Linked DNA regions of Synechococcus sp. PCC 7335. The protein of the gene in region 1 binds, or shares a complex with, the protein of each later gene. Links are inferred from orthologs where the notes say so. Each region holds a gene or a part of one and is shown in the gene's direction. Other genes may lie near its edges. The genes, in order: S7335_RS05615 and ndhC.

The links.
Region 2: the proteins of S7335_RS05615 (region 1) and ndhC are in contact, whole or in part, in a cryo-EM structure (PDB 7NYH), measured with the Escherichia coli proteins. The link is inferred for Synechococcus sp. PCC 7335 from one-to-one orthologs.

Annotation. Positions count from the first base shown.
Region 1 is NZ_DS989904.1:1,239,090-1,255,756, reverse strand. What follows is about bases 5,968-8,910. They hold S7335_RS05615 (NADH-quinone oxidoreductase subunit J), read left to right. Parts: upstream 5,968-7,100; coding sequence 7,101-7,721; downstream 7,722-8,910. Other genes in these bases: S7335_RS05605 (NAD(+) kinase), read left to right, coding at 8,156-8,910; nuoK (NADH-quinone oxidoreductase subunit NuoK), read left to right, coding at 7,817-8,122; ndhI (NAD(P)H-quinone oxidoreductase subunit I), read left to right, coding at 6,365-7,003; nuoH (NADH-quinone oxidoreductase subunit NuoH), read left to right, coding at 5,968-6,263. Also shown: alr (alanine racemase), read right to left, coding at 42-1,241; S7335_RS05640 (HNH endonuclease), read left to right, coding at 1,384-1,884; S7335_RS05635 (bifunctional oligoribonuclease/PAP phosphatase NrnA), read left to right, coding at 2,272-3,522; S7335_RS05630 (citrate synthase), read left to right, coding at 3,586-4,746; more of nuoH, read left to right, coding at 5,145-5,967; more of S7335_RS05605, read left to right, coding at 8,911-9,085; S7335_RS05600 (cupin domain-containing protein), read right to left, coding at 9,141-9,614; S7335_RS05595 (glutathione S-transferase family protein), read right to left, coding at 9,680-10,312; S7335_RS05590 (hypothetical protein), read right to left, coding at 10,487-10,999; crossover junction endodeoxyribonuclease RuvC, read right to left, coding at 11,091-11,585; bchI (magnesium chelatase ATPase subunit I), read right to left, coding at 11,598-12,674; S7335_RS05570 (hypothetical protein), read right to left, coding at 13,219-13,812; S7335_RS05565 (DUF1818 family protein), read right to left, coding at 14,584-14,955; S7335_RS05560 (hypothetical protein), read right to left, coding at 14,952-15,443; S7335_RS05555 (DNA-directed RNA polymerase subunit omega), read right to left, coding at 15,535-15,759; ispE (4-(cytidine 5'-diphospho)-2-C-methyl-D-erythritol kinase), read right to left, coding at 16,056-16,667. UniProt on the Escherichia coli protein: NDH-1 shuttles electrons from NADH, via FMN and iron-sulfur (Fe-S) centers, to quinones in the respiratory chain. The immediate electron acceptor for the enzyme in this species is believed to be ubiquinone.
Region 2 is NZ_DS989904.1:2,486,513-2,499,234, reverse strand. What follows is about bases 9,915-12,722. They hold ndhC (photosynthetic/respiratory NAD(P)H-quinone oxidoreductase subunit C), read left to right. Parts: upstream 9,915-11,041; coding sequence 11,042-11,404; downstream 11,405-12,722. Other genes in these bases: S7335_RS10735 (NAD(P)H-quinone oxidoreductase subunit J), read left to right, coding at 12,159-12,692; nuoB (NADH-quinone oxidoreductase subunit NuoB), read left to right, coding at 11,425-12,153; S7335_RS10750 (rubredoxin), read right to left, coding at 10,295-10,735; S7335_RS10755 (photosynthesis system II assembly factor Ycf48), read right to left, coding at 9,915-10,102. In the rest of the region: S7335_RS10820 (cob(I)yrinic acid a,c-diamide adenosyltransferase), read left to right, coding at 67-645; dcd (dCTP deaminase), read left to right, coding at 650-1,249; fabG (3-oxoacyl-[acyl-carrier-protein] reductase), read right to left, coding at 1,295-2,044; trxA (thioredoxin), read left to right, coding at 2,280-2,609; folK (2-amino-4-hydroxy-6-hydroxymethyldihydropteridine diphosphokinase), read left to right, coding at 2,677-3,234; S7335_RS10795 (NUDIX hydrolase), read left to right, coding at 3,334-3,885; S7335_RS10790 (FAD-binding domain-containing protein), read left to right, coding at 3,984-5,426; S7335_RS10785 (hypothetical protein), read right to left, coding at 5,432-6,940; S7335_RS10780 (GlsB/YeaQ/YmgE family stress response membrane protein), read right to left, coding at 7,089-7,343; psaI (photosystem I reaction center subunit VIII), read left to right, coding at 7,767-7,937; S7335_RS10770 (photosystem II reaction center protein J), read right to left, coding at 8,090-8,209; S7335_RS26805 (photosystem II reaction center protein L), read right to left, coding at 8,294-8,416; psbF (cytochrome b559 subunit beta), read right to left, coding at 8,438-8,572; psbE (cytochrome b559 subunit alpha), read right to left, coding at 8,622-8,864; more of S7335_RS10755, read right to left, coding at 9,068-9,914. UniProt on the Escherichia coli protein: NDH-1 shuttles electrons from NADH, via FMN and iron-sulfur (Fe-S) centers, to quinones in the respiratory chain. The immediate electron acceptor for the enzyme in this species is believed to be ubiquinone.

The DNA of each region.
Region 1 (16,667 bases):
CTAGAGTGAGCAACCATAATACCAAGAACTCTGCGAAAGCTCTAGCAAAATTTTGAGGTAATTTGAGAGGTGGCTTGGTTTGATAGCGTCACTCTAGGTAAGCGATGTTTAAATCCACAAAGGATTTCCCAAGAAATGGTGCCGGCAAGTTCGGCCCACTCGTCAGCGTGTAGGCAGTGATATTGAGTTCGCCCCAAGAGGGTAACGATGTCACCTTCTTGAACGCTTTCAAGGTCTGAAACATCAATTATGAGCTGATCCATTGTGATTGCACCAATTTGATTCACTCGCTGTTCGTTGACAACGACTTGCATTTTATTGGAGAGAATCCGTGGAACGCCGTCCGCATAGCCAATACCAACAATTGCGATTTTCATCGACTTAGGCGCAATGAACTGATAGCTGTAGCTGACACCTGTGTGAGCGTCTATCTCCTTAATATGGGTGATGCGAGCTTTAAGCTCTAGAACTGGCTGTAGCTCAACTTTGAGCTTATCCCTTAGGTGTGGTGCAGGATAGAGTCCGTAGGTAGCTAACCCCATGCGCACCATATCGTAGTGAAACGTTGGTGCTATTAAGGCAGCAGCAGAGTTAGCAATGTGGAGCCGAACGGGAAGAAGGCTTTCTTGTTTGAGCCGAGCGATCGCCTGCTTAAATCGGTCGTGCTGCAATCGCATTACTGTCTGGTCGAGGCTATCAGCAGTCGCAAAATGAGAGCAAAGACCAACCGTTTCTAGATAAGGTAGCTGACGAACAAAGCGGACGAATTCTACAGCTCGCTGCCAGCTAAAGCCAAGCCTCGACATGCCGGTATCTAGCTGGATGTGAACTTGAACGGGCGTGCGCTGGTCCTTTAGCGTCTCAGAAAAGACCAAGGCTTGTTTGGGATTGACAATAACTGGCTGTAAATTCCAATGCGCGATCGCCCTGACTTCCGCCGAGTCATTCACCGCGCCCATTACTAGGATAGGCACGTCGATGCCTGCCTGCCTCAGTTCTATTCCCTCCGGCACCGTCGCTACGCCTAGCCAAGTTGTACCAGCCGCGATCGCCACATCAGCAACCATCACCGCCCCGTGGCCATACGCATCAGCCTTAACCACAGAGAGCAAATCAGTACCCTTTGGCAACATTGCTTTGAGTACCTTCACATTATGGGCTAGCGCCGTTAGGTTGATTTCGACCCAAGCCCTGGCACAGCGCATAGGTGATAGTGCAGGTGTTGCCTCCCAGCTCAGCATAGCGACCTCAAAAGAATGAAAGGAATGAAAAGAACCCGTGAAAAAGTGGATGGATTCTTTCAGGAAACCAGTGTAGCAGCGCTCAAACCTTCGGAATTCCTTGGCTATGCTACTATCTATTCAGGATTTGGCGTACTAGTACATGAGTAAGGTTCTCGTTTTAAATGCCTCCTATGAACCGCTAAACATTACCAGTTGGCGACGTGCGGTTGTGCTCATCATTAAGGGCAAAGCTGAGCAGATTGAGCAGCGAGAGGAACAGATTTATCCCGACTTTCCATTGCCTACCGTCATTCGATTACGCCACTACGTTCGCATCCCCTACAAAGACATTCCCCTAACCCGCCGCAATCTACTCCATCGTGATAACCACTCTTGTCAATACTGCGGCTATACAGGTGAGACATTAACATTAGATCACGTCATTCCTAGATCACGCGGGGGTGGCGATTCATGGGAAAATATTGTTAGTGCCTGCGTACGCTGCAACGTCAAAAAAGGTAGCCGCACTCCCAGAGAAGCCGAAATGCCCTTAGCGAACCAACCGCGAAAACCACACAGTAGCCTGTATTTTGAAATATCTAGGCACGTACGTGGTGGTGTCCATCAAGAATGGCGTAGATATGTGATTGGATTAAACTAAACAGCCTTAAAACTCAACAGCATCAATTAGTAGCGTTGGTTAAAATGAGCATAGTCACACTTATATACAACCGCGCTATCAACAACTACCATCCTTAGAGCTGCCGCTCTTTTGTTTAGATCTCTTGCTTGTTTAGATCTCTTGCTCTTTTATTTGAGGTATCTCCTCAGCAGCTTGGCTCTAAGTGACTTAAACAGTAAGTGACCTGAACAGAAATTACTTAACCTAGGTACTTGCACCTGTAGAGAAGAACCTAAAAGTACTACGAACGCAAGGACTGATAGCCATAAACAAAACAGGCCATAAACCCCACTATCTATCTGCGCTCATATCCGTCAGAATAAAAGACTATTAGATTACTGTAAACGTCACTCCCCTAGAAGCACTTTGTTAGACGAAGGCACTTTATCAAAAGATAGGCAACCTCTTAGCACCGATGAATCATCAGTGACAGGTACGCTTGCTTCAAAAGCAACGGACTCAGTGACAGCTGGCCAGACAGACAAATTGCGTCGTGCGGCTGGATTTGAAAGTAACCCTACAGAAGCACTCGAAAAGCTACTAAAAAAGCATAGCGGTACCCATCAGATCGTTCTCTTGCAAGACTTTCCTGATCCTGATGCGCTATCTTCGGCTTGGGCTTACCGTTTGATGGCAAATGCCTACAACATCCAATGCGATATCTACTACTCAGGGACCCTTAGCCATCAAGAAAACATCGCTCTAGTCAAGCTGACCAATCTGCCAGCAAAACGGTGGCCAGTGGGTGCGAAAGACACGCCTGATCTGTCTGAATATCAGGGCTACGTTTTAGTGGATACGCAGGGCACAACTAGTCACCTGACCAAAAAAGTTCAAGACGCCGAACTCCCGCTGTTGCTTGTTGTCGATCATCACGCCCCGCAGGGGAAGCTTTTGGGTGAACTCATTGATATCCGACCAGATATCCATGCAACAGCGACGATCATGACTGAGTACTTGCGCTCTGGAATTGTTCAGCTAGATCGCAGTAATGATAACCATGTGAAGTGTGCGACGGCGCTGATGCATGGACTACGTTCTGATACAAGTCACCTCCTGCAAGCATCGGAGCCTGATTTTTTAGCGGCAGCTTTCTTAAGTAAATACTACGACGCGCAGCTATTGAGCGCAGTGCTGCAAGCTTCACGATCGCGTCGGGTAATGGATGTGATCGAGCGATCGCTGCGCAACCGTCAAATACAAAACAGTGTCTCCATTGCCGGGGTAGGCTACCTTCGCTATGAAGATAGAGATGCCATCCCTCAAGCCGCAGATTTTTTAGTGACCGAGGAGAATGTTCACACAGCGGTTGTCTACGGCATCGTTCATGACGAGGACGAGGAAAAAGAGCTGGTCGTAGGCTCTTTAAGAACGAACAAGATTACGCTTGATCCAGATGAATTTATCAAAGAAGCTTTAGGCCAAGACAATCACGGACGGTTTTTTGGAGGCGGACGTTCTATGGCAGGCGGCTTTGAGATTCCGATTGGCTTTCTGTCTGGCTACTATGAAAATAGCGACTACAACCGCCAGAAATGGGAAGTGTTCGACAAGCAAATCAAGCAAAAGCTGCAGCGGTTGGTCAATCCTGAAAACGGTGTACTAAATACCGATTAGGAATCCGAGTAGTGAGATACTAAAAAAGCATTGACTTTGACTGACCCGATCAGGACCCTCACTATGACAACGATGCTACACCAATACCGACCAGGCTTAGAAGGGGTTCCAGCTACGCAGTCGAGTATTAGCCATGTAGACGGTAAGAGTGGAATACTAGAGTATCGCGGCATCAAAATAGAGGACCTTGCTCGCAGTAGCACTTTTTTAGAAAGCTCTTACCTATTGATTTGGGGCGGATTACCAACTCAGGCCGAACTAGACGTTTTTAAACACGAAGTTCAATATCACCGTCGGCTGAAGTATCGCATTCGAGACATGATGAAATGCTTTCCAGAAAGCGGTCATCCGATGGATGCATTACAGGCATGCGCCGCCGCATTGGGTCTATTCCACTCTAAGCGAGAGCTGAATGATCCTGCCTATGTACAAAATGCAGTTGTCCGACTGCTGGCGAAGATTCCGACAATGGTGGCTGCTTTTGAACTGATGCGTAAAGGGAATGATCCCGTTCAGCCCAGAGACGATCTCGACTATGCCTCCAATTTTCTATATATGCTCAATGAAAGGGTGCCAGATGCCCTATCCGCGAGGATTTTTGATGTGTGCTTAATCTTGCACGCTGAGCATACTATCAATGCCTCTACCTTCTCTGCGATGGTGACAGCTTCTACCCTAACCGATCCCTATGCGGTGGTAGCCTCTGCGGTCGGCACATTAGCAGGGCCGCTGCACGGCGGGGCTAACGAAGAGGTGATCGCTATGCTAGAGGAAATTGGCTCTGTCGATAACGTGCGGCCCTATATCGACGCGCGAATTGCCAACCGTGAGAAGATTATGGGCTTTGGTCACCGGGTGTATAAGGTAAAAGACCCCAGGGCAGTCATTCTACAGGGACTGGTCGAACAGCTATTTGAGAAAGTTGGCCGTGATGCCTATTACGATATTGCGCTAGAGCTGGAGCTGGTGGTGGAAGAAAAACTGGGCCACAAGGGAGTCTATCCTAATGTGGACTTCTATTCTGGACTGGTGTATCGCAAGCTAGGAATTCCGTCCGATCTATTTACGCCAATCTTTGCGATCGCACGTGTGGCTGGCTGGCTAGCTCACTGGAAAGAACAAATCAGTACAAACAGAATCTTTCGCCCCACCCAGATATACGAAGGCTTACATGCGCAGCCCTACCTCCCTATCGATAAAAGACCCGATATTTGGGACAAATAGTCCCTATATCGCTCAGTCCTTTATATCGCGACGACTCCACCGTTGAACGCGGCTCCTTAGCGACAGTGCGAGTACAGTTCGAGTACAGAGTTCTCAAGTCCAAAGTTCAACGGTGTAAAGCCCTAGTCTTCTAGCATAATCACCCGGTGATGGGCATCACCCCCCTTTACAATTTCCAAGACTACATAGACTATGTATCCAGTGACGATTTTCAGGAACTCCAGCCCCTTCGGCATTTGCCGAAGGGGTTTTATTGTCGACTACTTTTATTAGGGTCATAGGCTTTATCTATCGCTCTAGGTCGTGTTTGCAATATAGATAGAGCGTATAGAAGTTGATTAAGCGTTAGAATCTGTTAAAGCAATGTATCTAGACACCGCAAAACGTCTTTTATTAGCATGACTCCAGGGATTGACCTTCAAGGGACCTTCGTTCAAGCACTGATAGATTTGGGTCTGCCGACAGGCGCAGCCAAAACAGTTTGGATTCCACTGCCGATGTTACTTATGCTGATTGTGGCAACAGTCAGCATTTTTATTTGCGTTTGGCTAGAGCGAAAAATTTCCGCAGCCGCACAGCAGCGGGTTGGTCCTGAGTATATTGGCCCATTAGGTGCGCTGCAGGCTGTAGCAGACGGAGTCAAGCTTATCTTTAAAGCTGATATTACGCCTGCCAAAGCAGACCCTTGGCTCTTTATAATCGGTCCTGCGGTCGTAGTCATTCCCGTCTTTCTGTCTTTTCTAATCGTTCCATTTGGTCAAAATCTGGTTATCACCGACTTGGGTATTGGCATCTTTCTATGGATCTCTCTTTCGAGCATCACGCCCATTGGGCTATTGATGGCCGGCTATTCTTCGAACAATAAGTACTCTTTACTGGGCGGCTTACGCGCCGCAGCTCAGTCAATTAGTTACGAGATTCCACTTGCACTCGCTGTTCTAGCAGTTGTAATGATGTCCAATGGACTAAGCACAATTGACATTGTCAATCAGCAATCTGGCTATGGCATCTTGAGTTGGAATATCTGGCGGCAGCCGGTAGGATTCGTCATCTTTTGGATCTCTGCCTTAGCAGAGTGCGAACGTCTCCCCTTTGATCTACCTGAAGCAGAGGAAGAGCTAGTAGCAGGCTACCAAACTGAATACACCGGGATGAAGTTTGGTCTGTTCTATGTAGGCTCTTACGTCAACCTGATGCTATCTGCGCTGATTGTATCAGTGCTATATCTAGGCGGTTGGAGCTTTCCTGTACCAGTTGAGAGCATCACGGCACTGCTAGGAATTGATGCCAACGTGGCCTGGGTACAGATTCTGACGGCAGCCTTAGGGATCGTGATGACAATGATCAAGGCATATTTGCTGGTATTTCTGACTATCTTGCTTAGATGGACGGTGCCTCGCGTTAGGATTGACCAGCTGCTTGATCTGGGCTGGAAGTTTCTACTCCCAATTGCTTTAGTAAACTTACTAGCAACCGCTGGACTTAAGCTGACGTTTCCAGGCGCGTTCGGCGGCTAAACCTAGTGTTGACGCTCGCTAATGTCGACTAGCATTAGTGCTTTCACTCGACTGCTTATCGCCTTCTTTTTTCTACTGCTTACCTATCTAGACTTCGTGCCATGTTGAACTTCTTAAAACAAGTTGGTGACTACGCTAAAGAAACGGCCCAGGCAGCAAAGTTTATCGGGCAAGGGCTCTCTGTAACTTTTGATCACATGAAGCGTCGCCCGGTAACGGTTCAGTACCCATACGAGAAGGTGATTCCGTCTGAGCGCTATCGAGGCCGTATTCACTTCGAATTCGACAAGTGTATTGCTTGCGAAGTCTGTGTGCGGGTTTGCCCCATTAACTTACCGGTAGTCGATTGGGAATTTAATAAAGCAGCGAAGAAGAAGGTGCTTAACCACTACAGTATCGACTTTGGGGTGTGCATCTTTTGCGGTAACTGTGTCGAGTATTGTCCAACTAACTGCCTGTCGATGACAGAAGAATACGAGCTCTCAGCCTACGATCGACATGATCTGAATTATGACAACGTCGCTTTAGGCCGTCTGCCCTACAAAGTCACTAACGATCCAATGGTGACGCCGATGCGTGAGTTTGCCTACTTGCCCAAGGGTGTGATGGACCCCCATGATCTGCCAGTAGGCAGTCAAAGAGCAGGCAGGTTGCCCAAAGATATTTTGGCAGAAATGGAAGCGCAGCAGGCCAAAGAGGACTCTGCAAAAGACCCTGCAAAGAGCGCCACAGAGAACTAGCTGAATACGTTTGCGGCTCACTTGTGGTTCAGTTTAGTAGTGTTTGGTCAACGTCTGTATTCGATATGTGTATTGAGAGGAGAACATCATTTTGATATTGGCTTTAGATTCTGCGCCGTTTAGCTTGGCAGAAGGAGTACAGGTTGTCTCTTTTGGACTGCTAGGTCTAATTATGGTAGTTGGGGCGCTAGGCGTTGTGCTGCTCTCTAGTATTGTGTACTCAGCTTTTCTATTGGGCCTAGTATTTATTAGCATTGCTGGCTTTTATATCTTGCTCAATGCTGGGTTTGTAGCAGCAGCACAGGTACTGATTTATGTAGGTGCAGTCAATGTGCTGATTTTGTTTGGAATCATGCTGGTCAATAAGCAAGAAGATTTTATTGAAGTCAAGAATGCCTGGATTGGAAAAGCTGCAACCGGCGCAGTTTGTGCAGGGTTATTTGGATTGCTAAGTACGATGGTGCTTTCTCATCCATGGGCTATTTCTAGTGCACCTGCCGCTGGGGATAAGGCAATTGAGGTGATCGGTCAGCACTTCTTTAGTGATTACTTGTTGCCTTTTGAGCTGGCATCTGTATTGCTGTTGATTGCGCTAGTTGGAGCGATTATCTTGGCGCGACGCGAGTACATTCCAGATGAGCTAATTGCACCTACAGAAGCGCTTACGCTTCCTGAAAAACCTCGCGAGCTGGTTGCTGCGGGCCGGCCGAACGAATAGCCTTTTTGTTAGTCGCTTCTTGGTGGTGGCCTTTTGTCAGTGCTTTAGTACGGTAGCTGACGGATTTAGACAATTTCCCAAATATATCTCTTCCTATGCAACTTGAGTATTTTCTAATATTGGCAGCGGCCTTATTTTGTATTGGTGTCTATGGTCTGGTCATCAGCCGCAACGTCATTCGAGTATTAATGTCTATTGAGCTGATGCTGAATGCGGTCAATATCAATCTAATGGCCTTCTCGAACTATCTTGATCCAGATGGGATTAAAGGGCAGGTGTTCGCAGTTTTTGTAATTACGATCGCTGCTGCTGAAGCTGCTGTGGGTCTAGCTATCGTGCTATCTATCTATCGCAATCGTGACACCGTTGATATGGAGCAGTTCAATCTACTTAAGTGGTAGTTGTCATTCGGCTGGTAGAAACTAGGGAGCGCTGTGCAGCTCAAGCAAGTCATTATTGTATACAAGGCTGGCAACCAGCGTAGTAAGAGCTGCGCCGATAAGTGTGCTCGGCAGTTGGAAGCTCATGGCGCCAATGTGATGATGGGTCCGAGTGGTGCTCAAGACAACCCCTATCCTGTTTTTCTAGAATCTACGCCTCAGCCGATCGATCTTGCCGTTGCGTTAGGAGGAGACGGTACCGCACTAGCCGCTGCCCGTCACTTGGCAATGGATGATATTCCTATCTTGGCTGTGAATATCGGGGGCCATCTTGGCTTTTTGGCAGACTCGTCGGAGGTTATTGGCGACTTTGAGCGGGTATGGGAGCGCTTGCTAGGCGATCAATTTGCGGTGCAGCGACGGATGATGTTGCAAGCAAGAACGCACAAAGGTGAATCCCACAACATTGAGCCGGTGAGCGATCGCTACTTTGCGCTTAATGAAATGTGTGTGAAACCGGCCTCTCCGAATCGCATGATTACCTCTACGCTAGAAGTAGAGATAGATGGAGAGGTGGTCGATCAATATCAAGGAGATGGTCTACTTATTGGCACACCGACCGGTTCGACAGGCTATACGGTTTCGGCTAACGGCCCGATCGTGCATCCAGGTATGCACGCATTGATTGTGACTCCAATCTGTCCGATGAGCTTATCTAGCCGCCCGATCGTGCTGCCACCCGGTAGCACTGTCAGCGTCTGGCCACTTGTTGACCCTGAAGGAAATACTAAGCTGTGGGCTGATGGCGTATTAGCCACTACGATCTGGCCCGGACAAAGGGTCGATATACGTATGGCCAGTCATTTGGCAAAGTTTATCTTGCTAGGCAAGGATCATTCTTATTACCGGACGCTACGAAACAAGCTGCAGTGGGCAGGGGCGCGAGTCAATTACTTCAATAATCACCGCCAGAGACAAAAGTAGACAGAAAAAAACAACCTGCCTTAATATCTGACTCTTCGGCACGAGCTTTTTGCCACTAGTAAGCTCGACCGTCTTTATGCAGAAAGACTCTATCGCCTTCATCTACAGGAACACACTGCAAGTCTTGATCTGGATAATCAACTTGATCGGGTGTAGTGCGATCGCCAATTTCTAGATAAGTAGCCAGATAGCTAGAGCGATTAATCAAATGATGTCCGTTGGCAACACCTGCGGCGAACCCTGCCATCTCTCCGGCTTTGATTACTTGCTCACCAGCATCTGTCACTAGCACTAGCTCACCATGCGTCACATAGACAAATTCATCTTGAGCCGAATGCCAATGTCTTAGTGCTGACTGACTGCCGGGTGTAAGTGTTGTGATGTTGACACCAAAATTTGTCAGGCCAGCGGCATTGCCGACCCTTTGACGCGATCGCCCCTCTACAGCCAATCGAAAAGGGGCAGGATAGTTCGTACCTGTCTCAATCGGTACAGCACAGAGATCTATCTTCATAAGACTTCGAGTCATCTTGAATCTAAGGATACTAGCGGCTCAGGCAATATTAGGCAATATACAGAGACATCAGGAGCAAGCTAAAACTTGGGCTCCCAGCTAGTGTCTATGGGCACAGCTTTAAAAGCAGCGCTAGCTTCGGCGCGTTTTGAGAGTGAGGCCAAGCCTGGATAGCGGCTAGAGTCGATTACATCGTCGGCAATGAAGCGGGTAAACTGCCAAGCGACACAGACGGTAATATCGGCTTGAGTCATTTTCTCTGTGACTAACCAGCCTGGAGCCTTGGTGGCGTAAGTCTCGATTTGATCATAGGCGACAATCAGCTGCGTCTGGATGCGATCGCGCCAAGGCTGATATTGTTTTTCCTCAGGTCTTTTACGCTCATACTCGACCTGTACCGTCTTATCGCAGGCATTAATACCTAGTCCGATTAAGCGAATGGTCCTTTGATAGGGCTTGATACTCACAGGCATGAGCGTATTGTCTGGGCCAGCGAGCCGTTCGATATAGTCCAGAATTAAACTAGAGTCCATCAGCACTTCACCATCGTCACACACCAGCGTAGGCGCTTTGATTAATGGATTAATCTGACTAAACTCTGGCATATTGCGAAAGACCGACAGCGGCAAATGATCGAATGGGATATGGAGACTATGAAGGGCGATCGCTACCCGTCTGACATAGGGAGAATCCAGCATTCCAACCAATTGCATAGCGCTTCCTTAAGGTTGAGTACGTAATCTTTCGGCAATTGTTCCTTGTTAGATAAAGATAAGCACACATCCAAAGCTCATCCTATCTATTCTTTGAATTGGGTAAGTCTATTTTGCCAATAGCAGATTAGCCAGTGGCAAATTAAACCGCAAAGCGAGTGGTCAACTGAGCAGTTAAGCTGGCAAAGCCGCAAAGTGACTGCTGACAAGATTTAGTGTCTTATCATCAAGCGCTCGCCAGTCGATTTCGCCCGCGTCATCAAATAAGCTATTGTCTGCTGCGATCACTGATTGAGCACCCTCCTGAGCGGCACTTCTCTGGTCTAGAGGCTGCGCCAACGCACACACCTGATAGCACAAACTCCAGATATCTATCGTTCGATCTGCCTGTCCAACATGCGTGAGTCTGAGCGTGTAAATAGGTGACGGTTGGGGCAACACGGCCATCAGCGCAGCCACTCGATCGTGTTCTTCGGGTGGCACACCATGCAGTCCTTTTTGCAACCTGGCGTATTCTTCCTGCTGTTCTACCGTCGTTCCTTCTGGCCATACTAGCTTCTCGTCATATTGGCCTTCCCAGGCTGTGCTATCCAACTGCTTTCGAATATTATCAATGACTCGAATCAAGGCAGGCTGCATCAGCTGCTCTACCTTTACTCTGTCTACAGCGCTTGCAAACTTAGGCACGACCTCGTCCTCCCTAGGCATCACTTCATTCGCATTGGATTACTAGCATCAGATTACTGGCATCAAATTACTAGGATCAGGTTCGTCTGCGCTATTCCATACGAAACCAAGCTGTCAAAGCAACAGCCAAACCATCCGCCGCGTCGTCCGGCTTAGGAATTGCCTCTAGGTTCAGCTCTCTAGCTACAGCGTCCTGCACTTCTACTTTATCCGCATTGCCGTGGCCAGTGATCGACTGCTTAATTTGAGCAGGCGTAAACTCTACAAAAGGCAAATTGCACTGAGCTAGCACCAACATCACAACGCCTCTAGCCTGGGCAACCAAAATGGTATTACCCATCCGATAAAAAAAAAGCTTCTCAATTGAAACCAAATCTGGCTTGTACTCGTCGATGACGCTGTGCAAGTCGTTATATATAGTACAAAGGCGCTGGCCGGTATCCGTACGAGCAGGCGTCTGCACAATGCCATAGTCTATGACTCGAATATCTGGCATCAAGTCTCGCATCTTGGCTGGGTCATACTCGAGCACGCCAAACCCTAAAATTGCCAAACCCGGGTCCAAACCAAGAATGCGCTTAGTCATGCAGGTACTAAATTATCGAGTAGCCATAGGCTTACGGCCATTCATCTCTGGCGCGGCAACACCGAAAGTAGCGCTAAAAGTCTTTTCTACCTTGAAACCAGAATCAATTGATTCCAAAGGATCTTTGCGCAGACGGTGACGTAAACATAGCGCAATCACTCGTTGGATGTCCTCCAAAGCGACCTCAGTTCTGCCTTCGTAGGCGGCTAGCGCCTTGGCTGCTCGAGTACTTACAATATCGCCTCTTAGTCCATCTACATTCAGCTCTGAGCAGACTTGAGATATTTTGAGCTGATACTCGTGATCAAGCGTGACGTCCTTTAGTCGATTCTGGGCAGCCACAATCTTCTCTTGCAGCGCTGCTTGTTCAGCCTGACACTGGGCGGCAAACCCCTCTGGGTCTTGGTCAAATTCAGTCCGCTGCTCTACGATCCGAACGCGCAGCGTCGGTTCACGAACGGTGCGAATCTCAGCGTGCATACCAAAGCGATCCAATAGCTGAGGTCGTAGTTCACCTTCCTCCGGGTTTCCAGAACCAATCAGAACAAACTGCGCTGGGTGACGAATGGAGATACCTTCACGTTCTACGGTGTTCCAACCAGAGGCGGCAGAATCTAGCAAAACATCGACTAGATGGTCGTCTAGTAAGTTTACTTCGTCTACATAGAGCAGACCGCGGTTTGCTTTAGCGAGTAGACCAGGTTCAAAATCTTTCTTGCCTTCAGCAAGTGCTTTTTCAATATCAATCGTGCCGCAAACGCGATCTTCGGTTGCACCCAAAGGCAAATCAACCATAGGCACCTTTTTACTAGCCGTTGTGATGTCTTGACCTTCATATTCAGCTAGAACGTCAGGGTTATCAGGCGCACGGTTGAAAGGGTCGTTGGCGACCACTTCAATATCTGGTAGCAGATCGGCTAGAGCCCGGATTGTGGTAGATTTACCTGTCCCGCGATCGCCCATGATCATCACGCCACCGATCTTAGGATCGATCACATTCAAGATCAGCGCTAACTTCATGTCTTCTTGGCCAATAACCGCAGTGAAGGGAAAAACGGCTCGGCGGGCTGGCGACTTTACGATACTCACAGGTGGCAATCATTTATACATTGGGCTTATTCCATTGTGCCATAGGAGGTTGTGCCTAGTGCTTATGCCAAAAATAAACCCATCAGCAAGGAGGAAGAGCACGATGGCTAGAAAACCGTATGGCTAGCAGATGCTGATCGTCCAATCTAGCTTCAGCTATCGCCTTACCTCCTAGCGACCCTTTAATACACCTTTGATACAAGAGAAGCGCTGACAAATTGTCAACGCTTTAAGCTCCTGTATGCAGACTGTCCAACAATCGGAGCGGCGGGATTTGAACCCACGACCCCTACTACCCCAAAGTAGTGCGCTACCAAGCTGCGCTACGCCCCGAAGCTGCTAATTTGCCTATCAAGAATAGCACAACCCACGACCCCTACTACCTCAAAGTAGTGCGCTACTAGCTATCAGATACGTTTAGGACAGTCTGCAATATAGTCCTGAGTATCTTCCTGATACTTATCCTACAGACTGTCCTAAGTACATAGCATTGTAGATTCAATGAACAAGACCAAAGGGAGATTGAGAATAGAACGGACTAGTTCTATCTCTTCGAGACTAGCCAAGCACCTTCACCCCCCGATCGATAGCCTGCACGATTAAAGATGAATCCTGCTTCATAGAAGGTGTGGCCGTAGCCCTCAATCTCTTTAGGATCGAGTTTTAGTAGCTCTGCCAATTCAGAGGTCCTCAACTTCCATCCTCCTTTAGCTGCTTTCTCTAAGGATTCGTAGTAGGCTAGCGGATCGCGCGCAGACAAAGCAGGCTGAAGCTTTGTGGACATTTCGGCCGCGATCGCACTGATCAGCTTCACCATATCAGACTGGTTGAGGGCTAGATCCGAGGATTGTCCTGAGGATCGACCTGAGGACTGTCCTGAAGAATTGTTAGAAGACGAGGGGCTAGGCTTGTTGAGTCCTTTACGGGCTATGAATTCGGCAACGTTGCCGCCCACACCGATAAAATTATGCAGCTCGTCTAGTAGCTTGACCTGCTCGTTACTGACGTATGCTCGATTACCGATCTTCTCCCGCTCAACTCCTAAATCTGACATGCGCTTGTACACAGCGCTTCTAGCTAATTGGTAGCGATCGCTCAGTTGATTGACCGGGATACGGTCGATATTTCCACTACTCATGACCTATCCTCTGGACAATCCGCAGGAGCTTTAAATTGAATCTATCATACATACTTTTCTCTGCTAGGTCCGGTCACTAGACAGCTCTAAAGATAAGTAGAGGACAGTTATCCATATTCATCGCTTAGCAGCCATGGGTTCCAACTCAAAGTCCAGATTCTATGACATGGGAAAAGAGAACCTCAGCAGTTGCTTCATTGTTTCTAACATCCGAACGAAGAGCACCTAAAAATGTAATCTGCGGCCCTTTGAGGTAATACAGAGACCGTTAGGCTCTTGTAGGCCTAGGGTAGGTTTAGGGCATTTGGAGTCCTAAGCTGGCAGTAGAAGGGATGCTTTTTTCTATCTAGCGACGAGCAGACAGATGGGTGGTCTGTAGCTCTCTAGTACGCTACCCATTCCAGTTTCGTCCATAGGATAGTATACAGGAATATAGTTCATATATACCATATATTAATTCCTGAGGACAGTCCTATAGTTTTTGCCTTGTAGTCGTCTTCATAGCCCGTAAGACTAGCGAGCGTAGCCTGCTCCGACTTGGATACGCGTGAAAATTGAAACGCTATTGGGCAGTCAATGACGCTATAGACTCGATGACGCTGTAGATAAAGTAATAAAGCTAGTGATTGATAAAGCTAGTGATCAAGATTAACCTAGTTAAGCTTGATTACTTATGCGGAATTGACCTTCGAACTCGTGCCCCGTAGTGCACAGCGCAAGGTATACAGAGAAGTACCTACAGAGCAGTGCCTACGGCCGAAGTGTCTAGCGCTATAGGTCACGAAAAGGTAATTGATCTAGAGCGCTAATCAACTGTGGAACTACATCAGGCGGCCATTCTCCTTCGCACTTTCTGCCTGTCAATAGTATGAAGCGCAGACCATAGCAGGTCGGAAAGCCTTCAGCTTCTAACCAAACTATCTGAGTTTCCTGCTCACAGCTCAAACGCTCTTCGTCGACTAGTTGCACTGTCATCGCGTTCATCGTGCTATCTAACTGCCGAGCGAGCCTACAAAAATCTTTGAGTTCTGCAGCGGTCAACTCTAGGGCCCAGTCTGGTCCAGCTATCAAACCACGAAAGTTATCAGCCTCAGGGTTCCAGCCCAGTCGCCAACCATTTCCTTCTAGGACTTTTTGCTTCACCTGCGGTCACTATTAGACGCTATGGTCGGCGAGACAAATGCTTCATAAAGAAGATTGGTAAGGAGATCGCGTACCTCCCAGCTTAGATTCTCAACTGCCAAGATATCACCAGCCATCGGATTTTCTCGCAAACCGTAGTCAGGATAGTCATCGGCAGATATCCGCTCAAATACACCGAGAAAATCAGCCATCGTCAGCTTCCAATCAAGTCGCAAAGTAGTAGGACGGTCCTTGATGTATAGGTGATAGCGAATAATTCTAGAAACCAGTGTATTTTCCGCAGCGACCTCTCCGGTTTCACTGCTGACATACTGATTTTCTAAAGGTAGTTCTGGTATCTGGGTATATACCTGTATCGATATGGCCGCAGGGTTAACAGCGCGAGATGGAGACTGAGCTTGCCCGGGTTCAAGTGCGATTCCGTTAAACGCAACAAACGTAGCCACTAAGACGCCTAATAAACGATATCGCTTTAGGTGTTTATACATAGCCACGCTTGTTTTCTTAAAGTTTGACTTGAAATTTGGTTGTGTTAACTAGATGGGAACGCCAATTGAATGCTAGCTGAATGCTGAATGCCTATTCACCGATGATCTCTGGTTGCGTTAGCTCGTCCGACATCTCGACAATCGCACGTAGGACAGGCTTCATTTTGGACTCATCTAAGCTATCGAACTCTTCAAAACGACGACGCTGCGCCCGGTTAGCAACTTGTACAGTGATGCGATAGCGATTTGAGGCGGCGCTGATCAGATCTTCAGTGCGGCGCATGACTTGTTGGCTGTCAAAGGGAAGTCGCTTCATAGAATATTTCTTTAGGTAACAGCGTTTAGTGTAGCAAACAGCGCCAGATTACAGACCTAGATTACAGGCATAGATGAACAGAACCCTCAATTAGGCTCTAAGTGTGTGGTACTTGGACTAAGCGCAATTAGGGGGCAATGGCTGGATGCAGACTCTGCGAGAAGGCAAAGCCTACGGTCATTGCTGACCACTTAGCTCTTCATACATCAAGGGTTTCAGTCCTAGAAAATGTGTAGAGCTAAGTGGCGAAAGCTATAGATCGATCGTCATCAGGCTATTAAAACAAAGTCTCACTGCTAAGAGAGGGTCTCAATGCCATGGGCGGTAAATGGAGCGGTATAGACCATAAGATCTGAGTCGCTAACGGATTGACGGAGTGCCTTCGCCATAGACTGGGCTTGCTCTGGCGTTTCAGATAGCGTGAATAAGGTAGGTCCAGAACCAGACATTAGGGTACCGAGAGCATTGAACTGCGCTGCCAAAGCAGTCATGGTTGACTTGAGCAGAGCGACCTTAGGATGAGCTGGCAACACGATTTTCTCTAGATCGTTATAAAGATTTGAACCAATCGCCTGCGACTGCTTTTTGCCGATCGCCTGGACCATACTGCCAGAATGCACTCGCGCTCGGCGTTTCTCTAAGCTAGTGAATCTGTCGACGGGGATGTAGGTGTGGCCGAACTGCTCTCGATAGGTCTGATAGGCCCATGGGGTAGAAACTGAAAGGCTATTGTACTTAGCCAAGACAGCGTGAAGGCTGTTGTTTTTATAAAGTAGATTGACTTCCTCACCTCTGCCGGTCGCGATCGCGCATCCCCCTGCCAAGCAAAATGGCACATCCGAGCCGAGTTCCGAGCCGAGTTCCTGAAGCTCCACCCGCGTCAACCCTAGATCCCATAAGATATCTAG
Region 2 (12,722 bases), 1.2 Mb from region 1 along the record:
GTCGAAGCTATGCTGTCGTGCGACTGCTTTTTACTTCGCCGCCTGTTATTTCGCTGCCATCGCTTCATGGTTTCCCCGCTTAGAGTACTTCCTAACCCGCTCGATAATCCTCCAGTGCCCATTCCGGCCCAGGGCCGTCCGCTACGCCATCCACTACTTAGCGCTATCGAAGGAACCGTGCAGGTGTTTACCTCACAACACCGAACCTTCTTTACCAACGTAATGGTGCAGGCGATGCGAGTAGCTGAGCAAGGGATACCCGTCCTAATTATGCAGTTCTTAAAAGGGGGTATTGACCAGGGTCCTGAGAATCCTATGAGTATGGGTCAAAACCTAGACTGGGTTCGTTGTGGGAGCCCAACTTGTATAAAAGATCCAGAGGTAGATGATCAGACAAGAGCGGCGGTGCAAGCACTGTGGGCACATGCCCAGCTTGCCGTACGAGGAGGTGTATACGGACTAATCGTGCTTGATGAGCTCAGTCTAGCGATTGATTTTGGTCTGGTCTTAGAAAACGAGGTGCTAACGCTCATAAAAGATCGGCCCTCTCATGTAGAAGTCATCTTCACTGGCGCACAAATGCCAGAATCCCTGTTGGATGTGGCCGATCAAGTCACCCAGTTCCGCCGTAACTACTTGGTGTAAATCAATGATTAAAAACGATACATGGATCAAGCATGCTGCTCGTGAAGGCATGATCTCTCCCTTTGAAGCTTCGCTCATTCGTCGCGTAGAGCTGTCTACTCAAGGCCGTGAAACACCCGTCATCAGCTACGGGCTTTCTTCTTACGGCTATGACATTCGCCTTTCACCTAACGAATTTCGAATCTTCCGCCATGTTCCTGGTACCGTTATCGATCCTAAGAACTTCAACCCCGAGAATTTAGAGCCTACACAGCTCAGAACAGACAAAAACGGCAGCTATTTCATTTTGCCAGCCCATTCCTATGGGTTAGGGGTTGCTTTAGAGAGGCTACAGATACCTGACAACATCACCACCATCTGCATTGGTAAGAGCACCTACGCCCGCTGCGGTATTATCGCCAATCTCACACCTGCTGAAGCCGGCTGGCGCGGCTATCTAACCTTAGAATTTTCTAATTCCTCTAGCGCCGACTGTCGTATCTATGCAAACGAAGGCGTTGTCCAACTCTTGTTCTTAGAGGGGGAGCCTTGTCAGGTCAGCTATGACACAAGACGAGGAAAGTACCAAGATCAGCCCGAAGTAGTCACTATCGCCAGAGTGTAGAACCGTATTGTAGGCCCACACTGTAGGCCACACTGTAGGACCGTACTAATGCATCACCATACCGCCATCTACGTTCATCACTTGGCCGGTAATGTAAGCCGCTGCCGGATCAGCAGCTAGGAATCGAATTAGACCCGCCACTTCTTCCGGCTGCCCGTAGCGGCCCAGCGGGATGTATTTGAGAATTTCCTCTGTATTTTTTAGATCGCCTGTCATATCCGTCGCAATGAAGCCAGGTGCGACCACGTTGGCAGTGACACCTCGTGGGGCAAGCTCTTTGGCAATGGTTTTGGTAAAGCCAATAACGCCCGCTTTCGCAGCGCTGTAGTTCGCCTGACCAGGATTACCCATCAGCCCAGCCACAGAGGAAATGTTGATGATCCGGCCTGAACGCTGCTTCAACATGATTTTGCTGACTGCGCGGGTGCAGAGAAAAACGCCTGTAAGGTTGAGATCGATAACGGCCTGCCAGTCTTCGGGCTTCATTCGTAGAAGCAAGGTATCGCGGGTGATACCGGCATTGTTGACGAGCACATCAATCTGACCGAATTTGTCTATAGTGGCTTTGATCAAGGCATCGACTTCGTCCACTTTGGATACGTCGGCTTGGAGGGCGATCGCCTCTCCTCCCATCCCCTCAACTTGAGCGACTACCTCATCTGCCGCATTACTAAATCGAGCATAGTTCACTACGACTTTGGCTCCTTGCTGAGCTAAAGCCAAAACCGCCGCCTTGCCAATTCCTCTAGATGAACCTGTAACGATGGCGACCTTCCCATCTAGCGCTCCAGTCATAGTAATGTTACTTCCTTAAAATACGTGTCAGCCCAATCACTGTAAGCCGCCAGGGGGGAGCGAAGCAATTGCCCTGCGGTTGTGCTGCTCTAGTCGTGCTGCTCTATTGGAGTTAGGTCAACTATTACGCTTATCAATTGATTGAACAGTCTTAAAACATTACGTTACAAAGACCTTGTCGCTGAGGTAGGCGTCTAGCATAGAAGGGTTCTTTTTCTAGGTTTTATTAAAGTCTATGGCAGTCAAACAAGAATTCAAGAGCTTTGAGGATTTGGTGGGTAGCGCTGAGCAGCCAGTCTTGGTTGATTTCTATGCTGACTGGTGTGGTCCTTGCCAAATGATGGCGAAGATCTTGGTCGATGTCGGCGCCCAGATGAAGGGCGAGGTCAAGATTGCCAAGATTGATACTGAGAAATATCCTCAAATTGCCTCTGAGCACAACATTCACGCCCTGCCGACGTTGGTCTTGTTTAAAGGAGGTCAACCTTTAGATCGTATAGAGGGAGTCTTAACTGCAGATCAGCTAATTAGCAGAGTCAGAGGTGCTTTAAGCGGAGATGCTTAGCTTGATTTAGCCTTGTGAAGCTAGGGAGAGTAGTCTTTCCCTAGCGCTTTCAATCTTTCTCGCTTCAATGAATCATCCATCTAAAACCGATAGTGATCGCACTTCCTGGCTACCAGCAGCTATTGGCTTAGGAAGTAACCTTGGTGAGTCGCAGAAGATTCTGTTGGCGGCAATTGAGGTCATTGATAGCGCTGTGCATACCACTGTGGTAGGGCGATCGCACTTCTACAAAACTGCCGCCATCGGCCCGCCGCAGCCTGACTACATCAATGCCTGTATCACTATCGAGACAGAGCTATCGGCGCAACAACTCCTTAGCTATTTGCTAGCCGTAGAGCAGCAGTTTGGCAGAGTACGTAGAGAAAGATGGGGACCTAGGTCATTAGATCTTGACTTACTCTTATACGGCAGTTACGGCAGCCATATCATCAATAGACCGGGGCTTACGATTCCTCATCCTCGCCTACATGAAAGGCTTTTTGTTTTAGTGCCCCTTACAGACGTTGCCCCAAAGTGGCAACACCCCATTGTTCAAATCACCGTAGAAGCGTGCTTAGCCAAGCTTTTACAGCAACCAATAGGTCAGGTCATAGACCAGGTTAGTTTCGAGCAACTTGCAGGGTGAGCAAGGTGAGCGTCGCAAACATGGTCGCAAACACGACAGAGAAGCGTTCCGAAAGACACTAAACTAGCAATCAATCTAGCCCTGCATACCCTGATTGCTATGACCTTTGGACAAGAACCCCCTCAGCTATTGAAGCATCGCCTGTTCTATGAAGGCAAAAAGTTCAACTTTGAGGTTGCAAGGTTTCGACTACCGAATCAGTCAGTCGGTGATTGGGAGTGTATCAGGCATCCAGGCGGCTCGATGGCTGTCCCAGTAACCAGCAGTAATCAATTTGTCTTAGTCCGTCAGTATCGCTTTGCCTTGCAAACGCGTTTGCTAGAGTTTCCAGCAGGTACAGTCGAAATTGACGAAAAACCACTAGTCACAATCCAAAGAGAGATCCAGGAAGAAACTGGCTATAAAGCCGCTACCTGGAAACATCTTGGTAAGTTTCCAAACGCACCCGGTTATTCTGACGAAATCATTCATGCATACCTGGCCACCGATCTAGAAAAGCTGCCTGATGGTCCTCAGCTAGAAGAAGACGAAGATCTTGAAGTCTTGCTGATGGACGCAGAGGCTTTAGAAAAAGAGATTCTAGCTGGCACGCCCATAGATGCTAAGTCTATTGCCGCATTCTATATGGCTAGAGCGATCCTAAGAATCTAGCTGCTGTCTAGTTCCTTCATTCCAGCCCACAGGCCGAACAGAGTCAAAGCTTAATCTCGCTATACTAAGTCCCGATACTTTTTCATTAAATGCAGGTTATGGCAGACGATTTGGTGCTGTTTTGGCATCGACGGGATTTGCGAATTCGAGACAATTTAGGACTAGCCGCCGCACGAAAGCGCACACCAAAGGTCGTTGGGGTCTTCTGCCTAGACCCTGGAATCTTGAATGGGGACGACATTGCACCAGCTCGGGTGAGCTACATGATCGGCTCGCTGGCTGAGCTTCAAGAAAACTATCAGTCGGCGGGTAGTGAACTGCTTATCCTCAAGGGCAAACCCGAAGAAGCAATACCCAACCTCGCAAGCGCCTTGGGTGCTGCGGCTGTCTACTGGAACCGTGATGTGGAACCCTATGCTAGAGAACGCGATCCGAACGTCGCTAGCGCCTTGAAAGACAGAGATATTGAAAGCTCTACTCAATACTGGGACCAGCTTCTTCTTCCGCCTGACGCACTAAAAACCGGAGCTGGTGAGCCGTATAAGGTTTATACACCCTTCTGGCGTAAATGGATTAGACAAGAGAAGCAGCCGCCTGCTTCGACGTTTGCCGCAGCGACTGGCCTTAGCCCGCACGAAAAGTCCTTGGCGAATAAAGCTGGAAATATTGACTTGCCCACAGCTAAGGCGCTGGGATACGAGTGGGAAAACGAGCTTCTATTGCAGCCTGGAGAAGCTGCTGCGCTGGCACAGTTGGAAAAGTTTTGCGACGACAGACGGGTGATCGCAGAGTACGATCAGCAGCGTGACTATCCGTCTATTGCGGGTACTTCTACCCTCAGCGCTGCGCTCAAGTTTGGCACTCTAGGCATCCGCACTGTTTGGGAAGCCGCTAGCGATGCCTACAGCCGGGCTCGCAGCGAAGAAACTCATCGTAATATTCGCACCTGGCAGCAGGAACTAGCTTGGAGAGAGTTTTATCAAAGCGTCATGTACACCTTTCCAAACTTAGCTGAAGGCCCCTATCGTGAACCGCTCAAAGATTTTCCTTGGGACAATGACGAAGATCTTTTTCAAGCCTGGTGTGAGGGCAAAACTGGCTACCCAATTGTGGACGCTGCTATGCGCCAGCTTAACCAAACTGGCTGGATGCACAACCGCTGTCGGATGATAGTTGCTAGTTTCTTGACCAAAGATCTGATTATCGATTGGCGCTGGGGCGAGAAGTACTTCATGCAGCATTTGTTCGATGGCGATCTATCTGCTAACAACGGCGGTTGGCAGTGGAGCGCCTCTAGCGGCATGGATCCTAAACCGTTAAGAATTTTCAACCCAGCTAGCCAAGCCAAAAAATACGACCCAGAAGCTGAGTATATCCGTGAGTGGCTACCTGAAATTCGTCATCTCGATACGGGAGCGCTTGTTAGCGGCAAGATCGATTCAAATGATTTAGAAGGGACTGGCTATCCTTGCAAAGTTGTTGATCACAAAGAGCAGCAAGCTATCTTTAAAGAAAGGTACAAAGCCCAGAAAGCCAGCTGATAGGGTTAGCCGAACCCTCCTTTCTTCTGTCTTGTTTTTTTCGCGGACTTCTTTTTCGCAGACTTTTCCTGGCCTGCGCTTTTCCCGACCTTTTTCAAGGCATCTTGAAAGAGATTGTGCAGGTGGATCGGGACGTTGGCGCTTTCGGGCAGCGTGGGTGTTAGCAGCTTATCGTAGGACGCCAGCATCTTCTCAAAGTCTGTTTGAATATTGAGTTTGGGCGATGCCATCAGCTCTTGGACTAGGGGCTCGACGGTCTCACCAAAGTTCGCTTGAATGTGCTGCCAAACGTGGGCATTGGCCTGCTCGCCTTCTAGGTATTTCAGCACGAGCGATCGCAACTCTGCTGTGTTCTCTTCAGTGCGATCACTCTTGGCTATATTCGCTAGAGTCTCCAGCCTATGATAGTCCGGTAAAAACGACTGCCCCCAGCGGGGATGAGAAAATACCGTCACCGACTGAGCCTTGCGTAAATTGTCAGGCAGCTCTACTTTTGGCATCACCATTTTGAGTGATTGCTTACTCGTCAATATCGCCTTTGCTGCCTTGTTGTCATCACCTACCGCCGCCAGCGCTTCGTCGATTTCTGCGTCTGACAGATTTTGTGCTTTCGCCATCTCTAAGAAGGATTTATCACTATCTATACCAGCGCTCGCTAGCTGCTTTTCTGCAGATTCCTGCTGATAAGTCTGCAGCTTTTCATTCAGTTCCTTACCTGGCAGTGTCACAGGCGTCGGTCCGAAAATATCGATGAAATCCTCGTACTGCTGCTTTACCGAGTCCCACGCAGCCTCTTTGAGTTCAGGGGCATCGCCATAGAGCTGTTCTGGAAACCATTTTTTGAAGTTGCCAATCGCTACTGCTAGCTTAGGCTTGCCCAGCTTTCCTAGCAGTGTGATTGATCCTGCGAATGTCCATTCGTCAGCGGTCAGCGGCACCAATCTAGCTAGCACAATTTCACCTATCTTGAGGCGCTTTAGCATGTCAGTAGACTGCAGAGTGTTTGGGTAGACGCTATAGCTTTTCTCCGTCAGCCAGTTCATCAGTTGGTAGCGATCGCCGATTCCGCCGACTTCTTCGTCTGCCGAGTCCACACCAGTTACTTCAAAGAGTCCGGTAAAGCTATCTGTCCACTGACTTAGCCAGGCTTGAACCTCGCTTGCCAGCACCGAATCAGTGGCTAGAAACTGCTGAATAACGGGCTGACCTCTTATCTGCCCCTCGGTGATAAACATGTCTGTGGCTAGCTCTGCCCGGTCAAGGCCCACCAGCTTCGGTGATGCCCAGCGGGAGAGCTGTTTTGCTGAAAATTTTTCTAGTGAAACGGCTATCTCATCTTCCGCATCAAAAACAAAGTCGACAACCTGTTCTTTAAGAGCAGGATAATTCTGAAGTTTTTCTACCCAATGCTGCGAATCTTCATCGGAACGGGCGATGGACTGAGTTTCTTTCATTAGCGAGAGCAAGCTATTGGGATAAAAGTCACCACAGTATTCTAAAGCCGAAAAGGCCAACCAGACATCCGTCCGATTGACCCTCTCTCAAGCGTATTTAGTTCAAGTGTGTTTGGTATAGAAAAGAAACGAGAACGCTTGGCTCACAGCTTCAATTCATCACCGATGCTTAGCGATTATGCACGACATCTGTTGATGTTATTAATGATCATGCAGTACGCTTTGTAACCGCGTAGTAGATGAACAAAGTAAGGATAGCACCCAGCACGGCGACAATGACGCCAGGGATAGATAAGCCTGCTCCGACGCCAACTACAGCGTTAGCAATAAAACCACCAACAACCGCACCGATGATACCTAAAACCATAGTTCCAAGAATACCCAAACCCTGATGGCCAGGGTAAATAGCGCGAGCGATCGCACCAGCCAATAACCCTAAAATAACCCAAGCAAGAATGCCCATAATAAAAATCTCCAGTGAGTAATTGTAAAGGGATTTAGCAGTTGATCCCCCCTTGTGACCCCACTGTAACCTAGGGTATAAGCTGATCCTGCCTCTCGTAGGAGAGACATTGGATCTATCTTTCAGAAGATGTATCAGTATCAAGCTCGATTGATTATATTATCGACTTCCTATCACTCATCGCTTGTTGACCAGGATCTATCCAGCTTCAGGATCCTATTTAGCTTGTTGGTTTAGCCATTATTAGTAGAGGCCACATAGCTGTAGGGGCCACATGGATGTGCCAAAAGGATTACTTGCCAGAAGTGTCGGTATAGGGCATCAGCAATAAAACTTTAACTTCAACTAAGGAAAGATGATTGCGCTCCAGATTCAGAGTAAGGTAATGATGTTCAGTTAGTTTCAAAACGAGGATCAGTGAACATGTCGGCTTCTTTTCTGCCCACTATTTTAGTGCCTACTGTTGGTTTGGTATTCCCTGCGATCGCGATGGCTGCCCTCTTTCTATACATCGAACGGGGTCAGGCGACAACTGGTGGTGAGTCTGCACCTTGGGGTCAGGTGTCCGAAGATAGCCAAACAGATGTCGTGTAGTTCATAAAGTAGTTCAGTGCGAATGCAAGACCTACATCTCGCATAGCCTCGCTATGTAGCTACTTACAAAACAGCTAAGAGTCAGACTATTAAAAAGGCCATCCGATTAATCTAATCGGATGGCCTTTTTTGAAGCCACTCAAATGTCATAGTTAGACAGCAGAGCCAGTACCTACGTAGGAACCGTAGAAGAAGATGCCAACGACACCGAGAACACCAATGCCAGCGACAGTCGCGACGATCCAAAGAGGAATCTTACCGTTTTGAAACATGGAACCTAATCCTACTCACAACAAAAGAAAACGTCTCTAGGTAGCTTGTTTACCAAATACCTAGTTTTTGAACTTAGCTCAAACCTAGTTAAAGAAGTAGCTAGAAAACAGCAATCCGGTTACAAAGACAACGAGCAAACCTAAGTATAAGGACGTTCGGTTTAGCTCTACGGGCTGCTTATTTGGGTTAGTGGGTCTATCTGCCATGGGAATGTATCTCCTTTAGGGCTAGCGTTGAATGAACTGCATGGCTGCGATCGCGCCTAGGAAGAATACTGAAGGCACAGCTAAAGCATGTACAGACAGCCAGCGCACGGTAAAAATCGGATAGGAAATGGGTTCGTTAGGGTTGCCACTTGTCATGGAAAGTCTCCGGGGGAAATCGTCTTGATCAGGAATTCAATGCAGCGAACTAGTCTTGGTATTTCAATGTGCGATCAGGGTTGTAGCGATCGTCCACGATCGGTAGCTCCATCTGATTGCTTGGATAGTATTCATTAGGACGAGGGGTGCCAAATGCGTCGTAAGCAAGCCCAGTCGAAACAAACAACCAACCAGCAATGAACAGAGCTGGAATAGTGATGCTATGAATAATCCAGTAGCGGACACTAGTGACTATGTCACCAAAAGGTCTTTCGCCGGTAACGCCAGCCATATCTTTTAGATCTCCTAACTAAATCTTTTCGAAAAATGTGCGGTATGTATAGTTATCATACGTAACTCTCAGCCATACTCACAAGCAAGTGATGGAAAAATATTCAAGAATCTCCTTTCTCCATCACTTCTCCATTTTTGCTGATGCTACATATAGCTGAAATTCTCAACTGAAGGTTGAAAATCGCAGCGCCAGTGCCTCGCTCAAGCTGGGAGATCATCTCCGACATAGCGCAGCAAATAGCCTCGCTGGCCCAAAATATAACCACGGTCAGGACCTAGGAACTTAGCTCGATAAAAGTTCGTCGGGACATTCTCAACCGCCTTATCCTTGGCCCAAGTCTCCCCTCCGTCTGTGCTGACTAGCAAATTGCCACTACCCCCGGTTACCCAAAGCTCTTCGGGCGTGCGATAGGCAATATCCAACAGCCCCCAGCTAGAAGCGAACTCAGGGTTGATTGGATCGCTCCAGTCCTCATACTCGACCTGCTCAGTCCCAAACTGAATCTGCCCACCTCTGGCGATCAGCCACAACAAGCCGTCTTTTGTGAAGCCCATATTCTGCAGTCGTTTTGAGTTCTCTCGGTTATGCGGCTGCCAAGCTTCCTGCCCAGGTAGCCAGGTTGAGTAGAAATTACCTCTAGACGAGACCGCCACATAGCGACCGTCCGAGTTTCTAGTCATATTTCTAACCACGCCTACCGCAGACTGAACCAAACCCTTCCACTGCTGGCCGCCATCTTCAGTCACGTAGATAGCACCAATATCAGTCGCTAGCTCAGCCGAATTCTCACCCGTTGCAGTCACTAATAGAGGCTGACCTGGCAACTTAGGATCGAGAGGAATATTAGACCATGACGTGCCGCCATCGGTAGTGTGCAGCATGATGCTAGGCTGACCAACTAGCCAACCCTCATCACCTTCAAAGTCAATCGAAGTAAAAGTGTAATTCTGATCGCCTAACTCCAAGATGCGAGTATCCCAGGTCTTACCTGCATCAGTTGATTCCAGCAGCGTTGTGCGACTACCGACGAGCCAACCGTGTTCTCCATCACTCGCAAAAGCAACATCGGAGATAGAAGCCTCAGTTGGCAGCGCAATGACATCCCAAGGGTTAGTCTCTGTCCCCGAGAGGAATACACTGCTACAGCTAGTCGCTAGCACCGCAACTAAAGCTAACATCGTCCCTTTTCTTATAGCTCCTTTCACAGCCGTAGAAGCAGTTATAAGAAAGGACATTAAAACCGTTTGCATGACAACTCCAGCAAAAAATCAATCCGAAAGAACATAGTCGTACACTCAATATATGGACATAACATATATGGACACCGGACAATCAACACAATCAACTCAGTCAGCCGCTATCTATCATAAGCAACAGAACACTAGCTGACAGAACCTAGATACTTGCTCTACAAGCTAACTGGAGCGCTATCGCAATCCATACAGACTCAAGAAAAACAGCACAGCTAATCCCAAAGCGCCAAATATCAGCACGTTTTTCTGTCCAGGTGTCAGCGTGTTTACGCCAAATCCATAGCTCAAGTTTTCTTTGAAGCCAGAAGCAGTACCTGCCCGACCGATGTTACTGAACTGCGATTTACTAGAGCCACAAACGCTGCAGCGCCAGTCCAAGGGCAGTTCTCTAAACGGAACGCCCCGCGGGGTGTCGCTGCGGCTATCGCCTTTAGTAGGTTCGTAGGTATAGCCACAAGAGCGACACTCAAATCGATCCATCTCCTCAGGAGTAGGAGGCCCTTCTTCGGACCCTTCAGGCTTTTCTTCTTTAGATCCTTCGGGCTTTACCAACGGAATTATTTCCTCGACTGGAGATGATTCCGAGTCAGGATTAGCGGTCGGCTCAGTAGTCATGGGATTAAAACACTTGCCCGGTGTAGCGAACTGAAAAAATATGAAATATTTGTAAACTATTATTGCATAGAGTGGTTTTCTCTCAGCGGGCGATGTGAGGCAAACGAGCTCTTTTTTGCAGGCCACCAGGTGTTACTAGCGTTGCGATCGCTGATGTGATCGCTTAGTAACTACGTTATGTACATAGATTTCTGTCAATCCTGTTTTGGCGCAGATTTTTTGATAACAGTAGCAAAGTAAGCCACTGCGGTAGACTTAGGCCGCTACAATGAAAAAGATATTTGTCAACGGTTCAAGGCGCACGCTGTGTTTGTTTTAAGTGGATACGAGTACTTTCTAGGCTTTCTAATTATCAGCTCTCTCGTACCAGTAGTCGCTTTAGGCGCTTCCAAGCTATTGCGCCCGGCAAGTGCTGGTCCTGCGAGCCGGACGACCTACGAGTCAGGCTGTGAGCCTATCGGTGGCGCATGGATTCAGTTCAACATTCGCTACTACATGTTTGCATTGGTCTTTGTGATCTTCGATGTAGAGACGGTCTTTTTGTATCCCTGGGCGGTTGCATTTCACACGTTAGGACTTTTAGCGTTTGTAGAAGCGCTCATCTTTATCGCCATTCTGGTGGTTGGGTTGGTCTACGCATGGCGTAAAGGAGCTTTGGAGTGGTCATAGGAAAAGGTATGAGATCAGATATGCAAAATCCCTTGGTAGATCCAGGCGAGCGGATTATGAATCCTGCTGCCAAAACAGGTGTCACGCAGGATCTATCCGAGAACGTCATTTTGACAACAGTCGATGACCTCTATAACTGGACTAGGCTTTCGAGCTTGTTTCCCTTGCTGTACGGCACGGCCTGTTGTTTCATTGAATTTGCGGCGCTGTTGGGCTCCAGGTTTGATTTTGACCGCTTTGGTCTAGCCCCTCGGGCTAGTCCCCGTCAGGCCGATTTGATCATCGTGGCAGGTACAGTAACGATGAAGATGGCACCCGCTCTCGTCCGGCTATACGAACAGATGCCCAAGCCTGCTTATGTGATGGCAATGGGCGCCTGTACGATTACTGGCGGTATGTTCAGCGCTGATTCTCCAACTGCTTTGCGCGGCGTAGACAAGATCATCCCAGTTGATGTGTATATTCCTGGCTGTCCGCCTAGACCAGAGGCAATCTTTGATGCGGTAATCAAGCTGCGTAAGAAGATCGCGAACGAGTCTATGCAGGAGCGCGCAGAGTTCCAAGAGACACATCGTTTCTATACTCGCTCTCACGAAATGAAGGTAGTTGCACCTATTTTGACCGGGGAATATCTGGCTTCTAGTAAGCGGGATACGCCGCCGAAAGAGCTGATGGAAGCGATGGGAATGCCCGTTGAGAAATCGGCAGCCGAATTAGAAGGTGCAAACGTTAAGCAGGAAAAGGCGTGAGGTAGATGGCTGATACAGAGAAGAAAGATGCGGCTACAGAGTCAGAAGAGTCTGCTATTGTCGAGGCCGGGGAGGTCTCTACCTGGCTGAGTGAGCAAGGCTTTGGTCATGAGGTGATGGAGCGCGATCATGCAGGGATAGAAGTTCTTAAGGTTGATCCTCAGTTTCTGCTACCCTTTGCGACTGCGCTCTATGCCTATGGCTTCAACTATCTGCGCTGTCAATGTGCATACGATTCTGGTCCAGGGCAAGACCTAGTCAGCGTCTATGATCTAACAAAGCTAAGTGACGATGCGGATGCGCCAGCTGAGGTACGAATTAAGTGCTTCCTGCCCAGAGAAGATCCCCGAATTCCATCTGTATACTGGATCTGGAAGTCAGCTGACTGGCAAGAGCGCGAATGCTATGACCTGTTTGGCATCATCTATGAAGGGCATCCGAATCTAAAACGTCTATTGATGCCAGAAGACTGGGAAGGTTGGCCACTACGGAAGGACTATATCTCCCCTGATTTCTACGAGCTGCAAGATGCTTATTAGAGTATTCGGTTAGAACAAGAAAAGCTTGCT